2 regions of the Streptomyces sp. NPDC005202 genome follow, and region 2 is predicted to be linked to the other one. Evidence: riboswitches for the same ligand, from Rfam matches in the RefSeq annotation. Region 2 holds a riboswitch; the other holds the start of a gene.
What was found. Region 2 has a riboswitch for glycine ahead of gcvT (glycine cleavage system aminomethyltransferase GcvT). Riboswitches for the same ligand answer to the same signal wherever they lie in the genome.
Positions count from the first base shown of each region.

Region 1: another riboswitch for glycine. It lies ahead of gcvP (aminomethyl-transferring glycine dehydrogenase); the one in region 2 lies ahead of gcvT (glycine cleavage system aminomethyltransferase GcvT).

Region 1 is NZ_JBEXHW010000053.1:9,303-13,714, reverse strand. It holds gene gcvP (aminomethyl-transferring glycine dehydrogenase) at 1-2,549, opposite strand, end outside; glycine riboswitch at 2,726-2,821, opposite strand; gene ABZV31_RS35990 (PRC-barrel domain-containing protein) at 2,936-3,307, shown strand; gene ABZV31_RS35985 (DNA polymerase IV) at 3,229-4,412, opposite strand, start outside.
Region 2 is NZ_JBEXHW010000009.1:194,029-198,440, forward strand. It holds gene ABZV31_RS17015 (enhanced serine sensitivity protein SseB) at 130-921, opposite strand; gene ABZV31_RS17020 (AAA family ATPase) at 1,117-1,806, opposite strand; glycine riboswitch at 1,985-2,084, shown strand; gene gcvT (glycine cleavage system aminomethyltransferase GcvT) at 2,237-3,355, shown strand; gene gcvH (glycine cleavage system protein GcvH) at 3,545-3,922, shown strand; gene glyA (serine hydroxymethyltransferase) at 3,950-4,412, shown strand, end outside.

The DNA.
Region 1 (4,412 bases), on a different contig from region 2:
AACGACATTGTCGGCGCGTGGAAGCCGTAGTCGATCAGGCGCTTGGCGACGTCGTCGACGCTCACGCCGGTCGCCTTGGTCAGCGGCCGCAGGTCGATGATGCACTCGTGGGCGACCAGGCCGCCGGGGCCGGTGTAGAGCACCGGGTAGTGCGGCTCCAGGCGCTTGGCGATGTAGTTGGCGGACAGCACGGCCACCTGCGTGGCGCGCTTGAGGCCCTCGCCGCCCATGAGCCGGACGTACGCCCACGAGATCGGCAGGATGCCCGCAGAGCCCCAGGGCGCGGCCGAGATCGGGCCGACCCCGGTCTTCGGACCGGCCTCGGGCTGCAGCGGGTGGTTCGGCAGGTAGGGCGCCAGGTGCGAGCGGACGGCCACCGGGCCGACGCCCGGGCCACCGCCGCCGTGCGGGATGCAGAAGGTCTTGTGCAGGTTCAGGTGCGAGACGTCACCGCCGAAGTGGCCCGGCTTGGCGAGGCCGACCAGGGCGTTGAGGTTGGCGCCGTCGACGTACACCTGGCCGCCGGCCTCGTGGACCTGGGCGCAGATGTCGGCGACGTGCTCCTCGAAGACGCCGTGCGTGGACGGGTACGTGATCATCAGCACCGCCAGTTCGTCGCGGTACTGCTCGATCTTGGCCCGCAGGTCCTCGACGTCGATCTCGCCGTCCTCGGCGGTCTTGACGACGACGACCTTCATGCCGGCCATCACGGCGCTGGCGGCGTTCGTGCCGTGCGCCGAGGACGGAATCAGGCAGACCGTGCGCTGCTCGTCGCCGTTGGCGCGGTGGTAGCCGCGGACGGCGAGCAGACCGGCCAGCTCGCCCTGTGAACCGGCGTTGGGCTGAAGGGAGACCTTGTCGTAGCCGGTGACCTCGGCGAGGCGTTCCTCCAGCTCGCGGATGAGCGTGAGGTAGCCCTGCGCCTGCTCGGCGGGCGCGAAGGGGTGCAGCCGGCCGAACTCGGGCCAGGTGACCGGCTCCATCTCCGTGGTCGCGTTGAGCTTCATGGTGCAGGAGCCCAGCGGGATCATGCCGCGGTCGAGCGCGTAGTCGCGGTCGGCCAGCCTGCGCAGGTAGCGCAGCATCGCGGTCTCGGAGCGGTGCTGGTGGAAGACGGGGTGGGTGAGGTAGTCGTCGGTGCGCAGAAGGCCCTGCGGGAGCGCGTCCTCGGTGGCCGCGTCCAGCGCCTCGATGTCGCCCTCGACACCGAACGCCGTCCATACGGCGTCCAGCTGGGCGCGCGTGGTGGTCTCGTCGCAGGCGATCGAGACGTGGTCGGCGTCGACGAGGTGCAGGTTGACGCCGTTCCGGCGCGCGGCGGCGACGACCTCGGCGGCCCGACCCCCGACCTTGACGGTCAGCGTGTCGAAGTAGGTGCCGTGGACGACCTCGACCCCGCCCGTCTTGAGGCCCTCGGCGAGGATCGTGGCGTACCGGTGGGTGCGCCGCGCGATGATCCTCAGGCCCTCCGGCCCGTGGTAGACGGCGTACATGCCGGCCATCACGGCAAGCAGCACCTGGGCGGTGCAGATGTTGCTGGTGGCCTTCTCGCGGCGGATGTGCTGCTCGCGGGTCTGCAGGGCGAGGCGGTAGGCCTTGTGCCCGTCGGCGTCGACGGAGACGCCGACCAGACGGCCGGGCAGGCTGCGCGCGAACTTCTCGTGCACCGCCATGTAGCCGGCGTGCGGTCCGCCGAAGCTCATCGGCACACCGAAGCGCTGGGTGGTGCCGACCGCGATGTCCGCGCCGAGCTCGCCGGGCGACTTCAGCAGCGTGAGCGCGAGCAGGTCGGCGGCGACGGTGACGAGGGCGCCCAGCTCGTGGGCCTGGTCGATGACGGGCCTGAGGTCACGTACGGTGCCGGAGGCGCCCGGGTACTGCAGCAGCACGCCGTTGATCTCGCGCTCGGCGATCCCGGCCGGGATGCCCTCGCTGAGGTCGGCGACGACGACCTCGACGCCGGTCGGCTCGGCTCGGGTCTGGATGACGGCGATGGTCTGCGGCAGGGCGTCCGCGTCGACCAGGAACAGGCCCTTCTTGTTCTTGCCCATGCGCCGGGACAGCGCCATGGCCTCTGCGGCGGCCGTGCCCTCGTCGAGCAGCGAGGCGCCGGAGGTCGGCAGGCCGGTCAGGTCGGCGACCATGGTCTGGAAGTTCAGCAGCGCTTCGAGGCGGCCCTGCGAGATCTCCGGCTGGTACGGGGTGTAGGCGGTGTACCAGGCCGGGTTCTCCATCACGTTGCGCAGGATGACGGGCGGGGTGAAGGTCCCGTAGTACCCGAGCCCGATCATCGAGTCGAGGACCTCGTTGCGGTCGGCGAGGGAGCGCAGCTCCGCCAGCACCTCGGCCTCGGTGTGCGCGCCCGGCAGGTCGAGCGCGTCGGCGTTCTTGATCACGTCCGGCACGGCGGCGGCCGTGAGCTCGTCGAGCGAGCCGTAGCCGACCTGCGCGAGCATTTTGGCCCGGGCCTCGGGGTCGGGGCCGATGTGGCGCTGCTCGAAGGGCGTTCCCTGTTCGAGCTCGGAGAGCGGAGTGCGATGGGCGGTCATTGCGGAGGCCTCCTGGTCTGACGCGACCTTCGAGGGGCACCACGGCGCGGGTGCCCGGACGGCCTCCCCCTCTGTCATCTCAACCTGAGAGCTTCACCGGGCCGCCCGAGGGCTCCCGGCTTTCACCGTCGGTGAGAGCGGAAGCCATCGACACCCGCTCTGCTTTCCAGAGTGACCTCGTCCGTGCGGTACGTGGGCCTGAGAGATTCCGGGGAGGATTTGCTCCTTCGGCGCCTCCGATGGTGTCTGGAGGACTCTCCCGCACGGGGTCAGCAGCCGTTTGCCAGCGTACCAGCGGGCACCGCGCCCGGGCCTTCGAGTGGCCGCCTTGCTGAATGTGCTCTTTTGTAGTGCTTACAAATGAGTTGCGACCAAGTGGAGGGCCCGTGCAGACCGACATCGATCCGCGGAACCTGATCGGCCGCAAGGCGTTCGACCGCAATGGCAACAAGATCGGCACGGTGGACGAGGTCTACCTCGACGACGCGACCGGCGTGCCGGAGTGGGCGGCCATACGCACCGGCCTGTTCTCCCGGGACGCCTTCGTGCCCCTGGAGCCGAGCGAACTGGTCGAGGGCGCCCTCCGTGTCCCCTTCGACCGGGCCCTGATCAAGGACGCCCCCGACTTCGGCGTCGGCCGCCACCTCTCCCCGGAACAGGAACTGCAGCTCTACCACCACTACGGCCTCGATGTGGCCCCTCCTCCCCCATTCCCCGACCGCGACTTCGGCAAGCTGGCGGGCTCGGAGGAAACCTGACCTCCGGTCTCACGCGAAGCCTCGGACGCGCCGCCACTCTCCACCGGTCCTCCCTCCGGTCTTCGCGCCACCAGCGGCAGCGGATCCGCCGGCTCCAGATTTGGGTCGTCGACGCGGAACGTCCGTACCCGCCCCGGCTCCGAGTCGGGTGTCTCGAAGCGGACGGTGACCCGGCCCAGACCGCTGCCCTGCACCCATCCGTGGCCGTACTGGGCGTGCCGTACGTCGTGCCCCGCGGGCCAGCGCCGCTCGGCGGGCGTCGGCTGCTCCTCGGCCGCTTCGTCCGCGGGCTCTTCGACGCGGGTGGGCTCGTGCGCGCCCGCCGCCTGCGCGAACAGGTCCTCCTGCGTGTAGTCGGCGAGCCCGGAGACGCCCACGCCGAGCAGCCGCACCCCGCCCGTGGTGTCGACGGAGTCCAGCAGCCGGGCCGCCGCCTCCCGCACCACCGCCGGGTCATCCGTGGGCCCGCGCAGCGTCTCCGACCGGGTCAGGGTGGAGAAGTCGTACCGCCGTACCTTCAGCACGATGGTCCGCCCCGACAGCCCGGCCCCGCGCAGCCGCCGTACGCACCGGTCGGCGAGCCGCTGCACCTCCAGGCCCACCCGGACCCGGTCGTGGATGTCCACGTCGTAGGTGTCCTCGACGGACACCGACTTCGCCTCGCGCTCGGCGACCACGGGCCGCTCGTCGTGCGCCAGCGCCATGGCGTACAGCGCGTGCCCGTGCGCCTTGCCCAGCAGCCGTACGAGCTCGTCCTCGCCTGCCTCGGCGAGCTCGTCGACGGTGTGGATACCGGCCCGCCGCAGGTGGTCGCCTGTCGCCGGCCCCACGCCGGGCAGGGTCCGCACCGGCATGGGTCCTAGCAGGGCGCGCTCGGTGCCCGGTTCGATGAGCACCAGCCCGTCGGGCTTGGCCTGCTCGGAGGCGATCTTGGCAAGCATCTTGGAGGCAGCCAGCCCGACGGACCCCGTCAGGCCCGTGACAGCTCGTATGTCCGCGCGCAGCTTCGTCCCCACCAGTCGCGCCGACTCCGCGTCCCAGGCCGCTCCCCCGGCCTCCAGGTCCACGAAGGCCTCGTCCAGGCTGAGCGGCTCCACCAGCGGTG
Region 2 (4,412 bases):
GGTGGCCGACAGGAGCCGCCCAAGAGCTCGGGGCTTGCTGGCGTCCGGCGGCTGCGGGCTGGTTCGTGGCTGGTCGCGCCCACGCGGCAGAGCCGCATATCGATACAGCCCCGCGCCCCTCACGGAGTTTCAGTGGCCGTACTGATAAAAGGGCCGCACCTTCTCGCGCATCCAGTCGGCCACCGGGTCCTGGGCCACGTCCAGCAGGACCAGGTTGACCGGCCAGGTGACCGGGACCCGGCCCAGGGCGCGGCCGAGGGCGTCCATGGGCAGCGCCCGCAGGTCGCCCTCCCACTGGGACAGTTCGACGCCGATGAACATGACCGGGTCGGCGGTCTCGATGGCGGCGAGGCAGCGGCGGGCGGTGAGCACCACGCCGGTCTCGGCGAACTCGGCGGAGGCGGCGGAGAGGAAGTCCACCGGGTCCTCCTGCCAGTCGGGTTCGAAGAGGCGGACGCGGCCGCCGCTCGCCGGGCCGTCCAGCGGGGTCCGGCCCATCCGGCACAGTTCGGCCACGGCCGGCGGCGGCAGCGGGATGCCGACCACGCCCTCCGGGTTGACGGCCATGCCGATCTGCGGGGGCAGCCCGCGGGCGAACTCCACGGCGGGCGCGATGGTGTACGGCATGTGAGAGCCGGCGACCTGCCGGAACTGCTCCTCGGAGCTGAAGACCGGCACGTACGCCTGGCCCTCGATCTCCAGCGTGGGCAGGTCGAGCGGGCCGCTGTGCGGGCCTCCGCCGTTGGGCAGCGGCACCCAGAGGAAGCTGCGGCCGAGGACCTCGATGATCCGGCCGCCGGCCGACGGTATGCCGAGGGACGCCGACAGCACCTCCTCAAGCTCGTTGCCGGGCCATCCGCCGTGCGGGTGGGGGTGCGCCTGTGCCGGGAAGTCCGCGGGAAAGTCCGCCGGGAAGTCCATCTGCCTACCGCCTGCTGGGAACCACTGCTGTGGCTGAAAGGCTAGCGGGTGCCCGAGCGGAGTCCGTCGGCCCGGGAAGCCGATCCGGTACGGGCCCCCTCAACCGCGAAGCCGACCCGGTACGGCCCCCCTCAGCCCACGAAGCCGACCCGGTACGGCCCCCTCAACCCGCGAAACCGATCGGTACCGCCCCCCTCAACCCGCGAAACCGATCCGGCGCAGGACGTCCGCCGCGTCCCGGTCGAGCAGCACCGCCGAGCCGACGCCCTCGGGCAGGTTCCCCTTCTCCACCGCGCGCAGCAGACGGGCGACGGCCCTGCGGTGTCGCACGAAGGCGTACCGCGAGACGCCGCGGCCGCGCTCGCGCTGGCCGGCCAGGGCGGTGCCGGGCGTGACGTCGAGCAGGACCAGGTGCAGCGTGCCGCCGCGGCGGCGGGCGGCGCGGGCCAGCCAGCCGCGCACCCAGGTCTGCGTGCCGCAGTCGTGCACCACGACTCCCCCGCCGGAGCGCAGGGCGCGGCGCAGCCCGGCGTAGTGGGCGAGGCGGACGAGGGGGCGGTAGACCGCGTAGGGCAGGAGGCGGGGCATCCGGGCGTCCCAGCGGTCGCGAGTGTCCTGGGAGTCGACCCTGGTGCCCGGCACCGCGCGGTGCATCAGGGTGGACTTGCCGCTGCCGGGCAGGCCGGTGACCACCACCAGGTCGCGGGGGCCGAAGAGCAGGGCGTGCGGGCTGCGGCCGGCACGGTCGCGCAGGTCGCGGACCACCGGCGCGGGGCGCTCGCCGCACCGCCCGCGGGCCGTGGCTGCGGGCTGCCGGGGCAGGGCGAGGGCCTGCTCGGGCACTGCGAGCGCCGGGGTCGTCGCGGGCACTGTGGTCCTGTTCACCGTGGTCGTCCTCCCCTGGGGTGGGTCACAGTTCCCCTCCCCGCCGAGTGTAAAGAGAAGGTAATGCACGGTGTCTCGCGTTTTCGTTCGCGTACCGCCACAGGCCGGTTACAGATGCGGCCTGCCAGGATCGGGCGTGGCGTGCAATGATGTGCGCGCCAACTGCATACCGGCCGCTTGAATCCGCGCGGGAGAGTTCCCAGCAACCGTCTCGCTGGGGCGCCGAAGGAGCAAGTCCCTCCCTTGAATCTCTCAGGCCCCGTTACCGCGCGGGCGAGGCACATCTGAAAAGCGGGCCGCTGCTGAAGTGGCTCCACCCAAGGTGCAAGCCGTGATCGTCCGTCCGTCGGCGGTCATGGCGAACCTCTCAGGTTCCGATGACAGATGGGGAGGACAGTTCCTCGCCCGTCATGCCCTGGGAGACCGACCGATGAGCAGTACCGAACTCCGTCACACCGCGCTCGATGCGCTGCATCGCTCGCTCGGTGCGACGATGACCGACTTCGCCGGCTGGGACATGCCGCTGCGCTACGGCTCCGAGCGCGACGAGCACCTCGCCGTGCGGACGAAGGCTGGCCTCTTCGACCTGTCGCACATGGGCGAGATCACGGTCACCGGCCCGCAGGCGGCCGCCTTCCTGAACCACGCCCTGGTCGGCAACATCGCCTCCGTCGGCGTCGGCCGCGCCCGCTACACCATGATCTGCCAGGCCGACGGCGGCATCCTGGACGACCTGATCGTCTACCGGCTGGCCGAGACCGAGTACATGGTCGTCGCCAACGCCTCCAACGCCCAGGTGGTCCTGGACGCGCTGACCGAGCGGGCGGCCGGCTTCGACGCGGAGGTCCGCGACGACCGGGACAACTACGCCCTCATCGCGGTGCAGGGCCCCGAGTCCCCGGGGATTTTGAAGTCCCTCACCGACGCCGACCTGGACGGCCTGAAGTACTACGCCGGCCTGCCCGGCACGGTCGCGGGCGTCCCTGCGCTGATCGCGCGCACCGGCTACACCGGCGAGGACGGCTTCGAGCTGTTCGTGGCCCCGGCCGACGCCGAGAAGCTGTGGCAGGCGCTGACCGAGGCCGGCGCCCCGGTCGGGCTGGTCCCGTGCGGGCTGTCCTGCCGGGACACGCTGCGCCTGGAGGCGGGCATGCCGTTGTACGGGCACGAACTGACGACCTCGCTGACCCCGTTCGACGCGGGGCTCGGCCGGGTGGTGAAGTTCGACAAGGAGGGCGACTTCGTCGGCCGCGAGGCGCTGCTGGCCGCCGCCGAGCGGGCCGAGAAGAACCCGCCGCGGGTCCTGGTCGGCCTGGTCGCCGAGGGCCGCCGGGTCCCGCGCGCGGGGTACTCGGTCGTGGCCGGCGGCGAGGTGATCGGCGAGGTCACCTCCGGTGCCCCCTCACCCTCGCTGGGCAAGCCGATCGCCATGGCGTACGTCGACGTGGCGCACGCGGCGCCGGGCACGCCGGGTGTCGGCGTGGACATCCGGGGCAGCCACGAACCGTACGAGGTCGTGGCGCTCCCCTTCTACAAGCGACAGAAGTAGAGACTGGTCCGGCGGGGATCCTCGGCGTCCTCGGGCACCGGGTCCCGGCGTCCTCGAGCACCGGGTCCCTCGGTCCCTCAGGGCCCCTGGCCGCCCGCGCGTGACACCGGGCACATCCTCCCTGCTCACCACCGTTTCCAGCACTCCCCCATTCACCAGCACTCCCCCGCGTACAGGAGAATTCACGCCATGAGCAACCCCCAGCAGCTGCGCTACAGCAAGGAGCACGAGTGGCTGTCGCCCGCCGAGGACGGCGTCGCGACGGTCGGCATCACGGAGTTCGCGGCCAACGCGCTCGGCGATGTCGTCTACGCCCAGCTCCCGGAGGTCGGCACCACGGTGACCGCGGGCGAGACCTGCGGCGAACTGGAGTCGACCAAGTCCGTGTCCGACCTGTACTCCCCGGTCACCGGTGAGGTTACCGAGATCAACGAGGACGTGGTGAACGACCCGTCGCTGGTGAACTCCGAGCCCTTCGAGGGCGGCTGGCTGTTCAAGGTGCGTGTCGCGGAGGAGCCGGCCGAGCTGCTCTCCGCCGACGAGTACGCCGCCCACACCGCCGGCTGAGGAGTCGTAGCCCCCATGTCGGATAACATGTCGCTTCTGAACACGCCCCTGCACGAGCTCGACCCGGACGTGGCCGCCGCGGTCGACGCCGAGCTGCACCGCCAGCAGTCCACGCTCGAGATGATCGCCTCGGAGAACTTCGCCCCGGTCGCGGTCATGGAGGCGCAGGGCTCGGTCCTGACCAACAAGTACGCCGAGGGCTACCCGGGCCGCCGCTACTACGGCGGCTGCGAGCACGTCGACGTGGTCGAGCAGATCGCCATCGACCGCATCACGGAGCTCTTCGGGGCCGAGCACGCCAACGTGCAGCCGCACTCGGGTGCCCAGGCGAACGCGGCCGCGATGTTCGCGCTGCTCAAGCCCGGCGACACGATCATGGGTCTGAACCTCGCCCACGGCGGGCACCTGACCCACGGCATGAAGATCAACTTCTCCGGCAAGCTCTACAACGTCGTCCCCTACCACGTGGGCGAGGACGGCCTGGTCGACA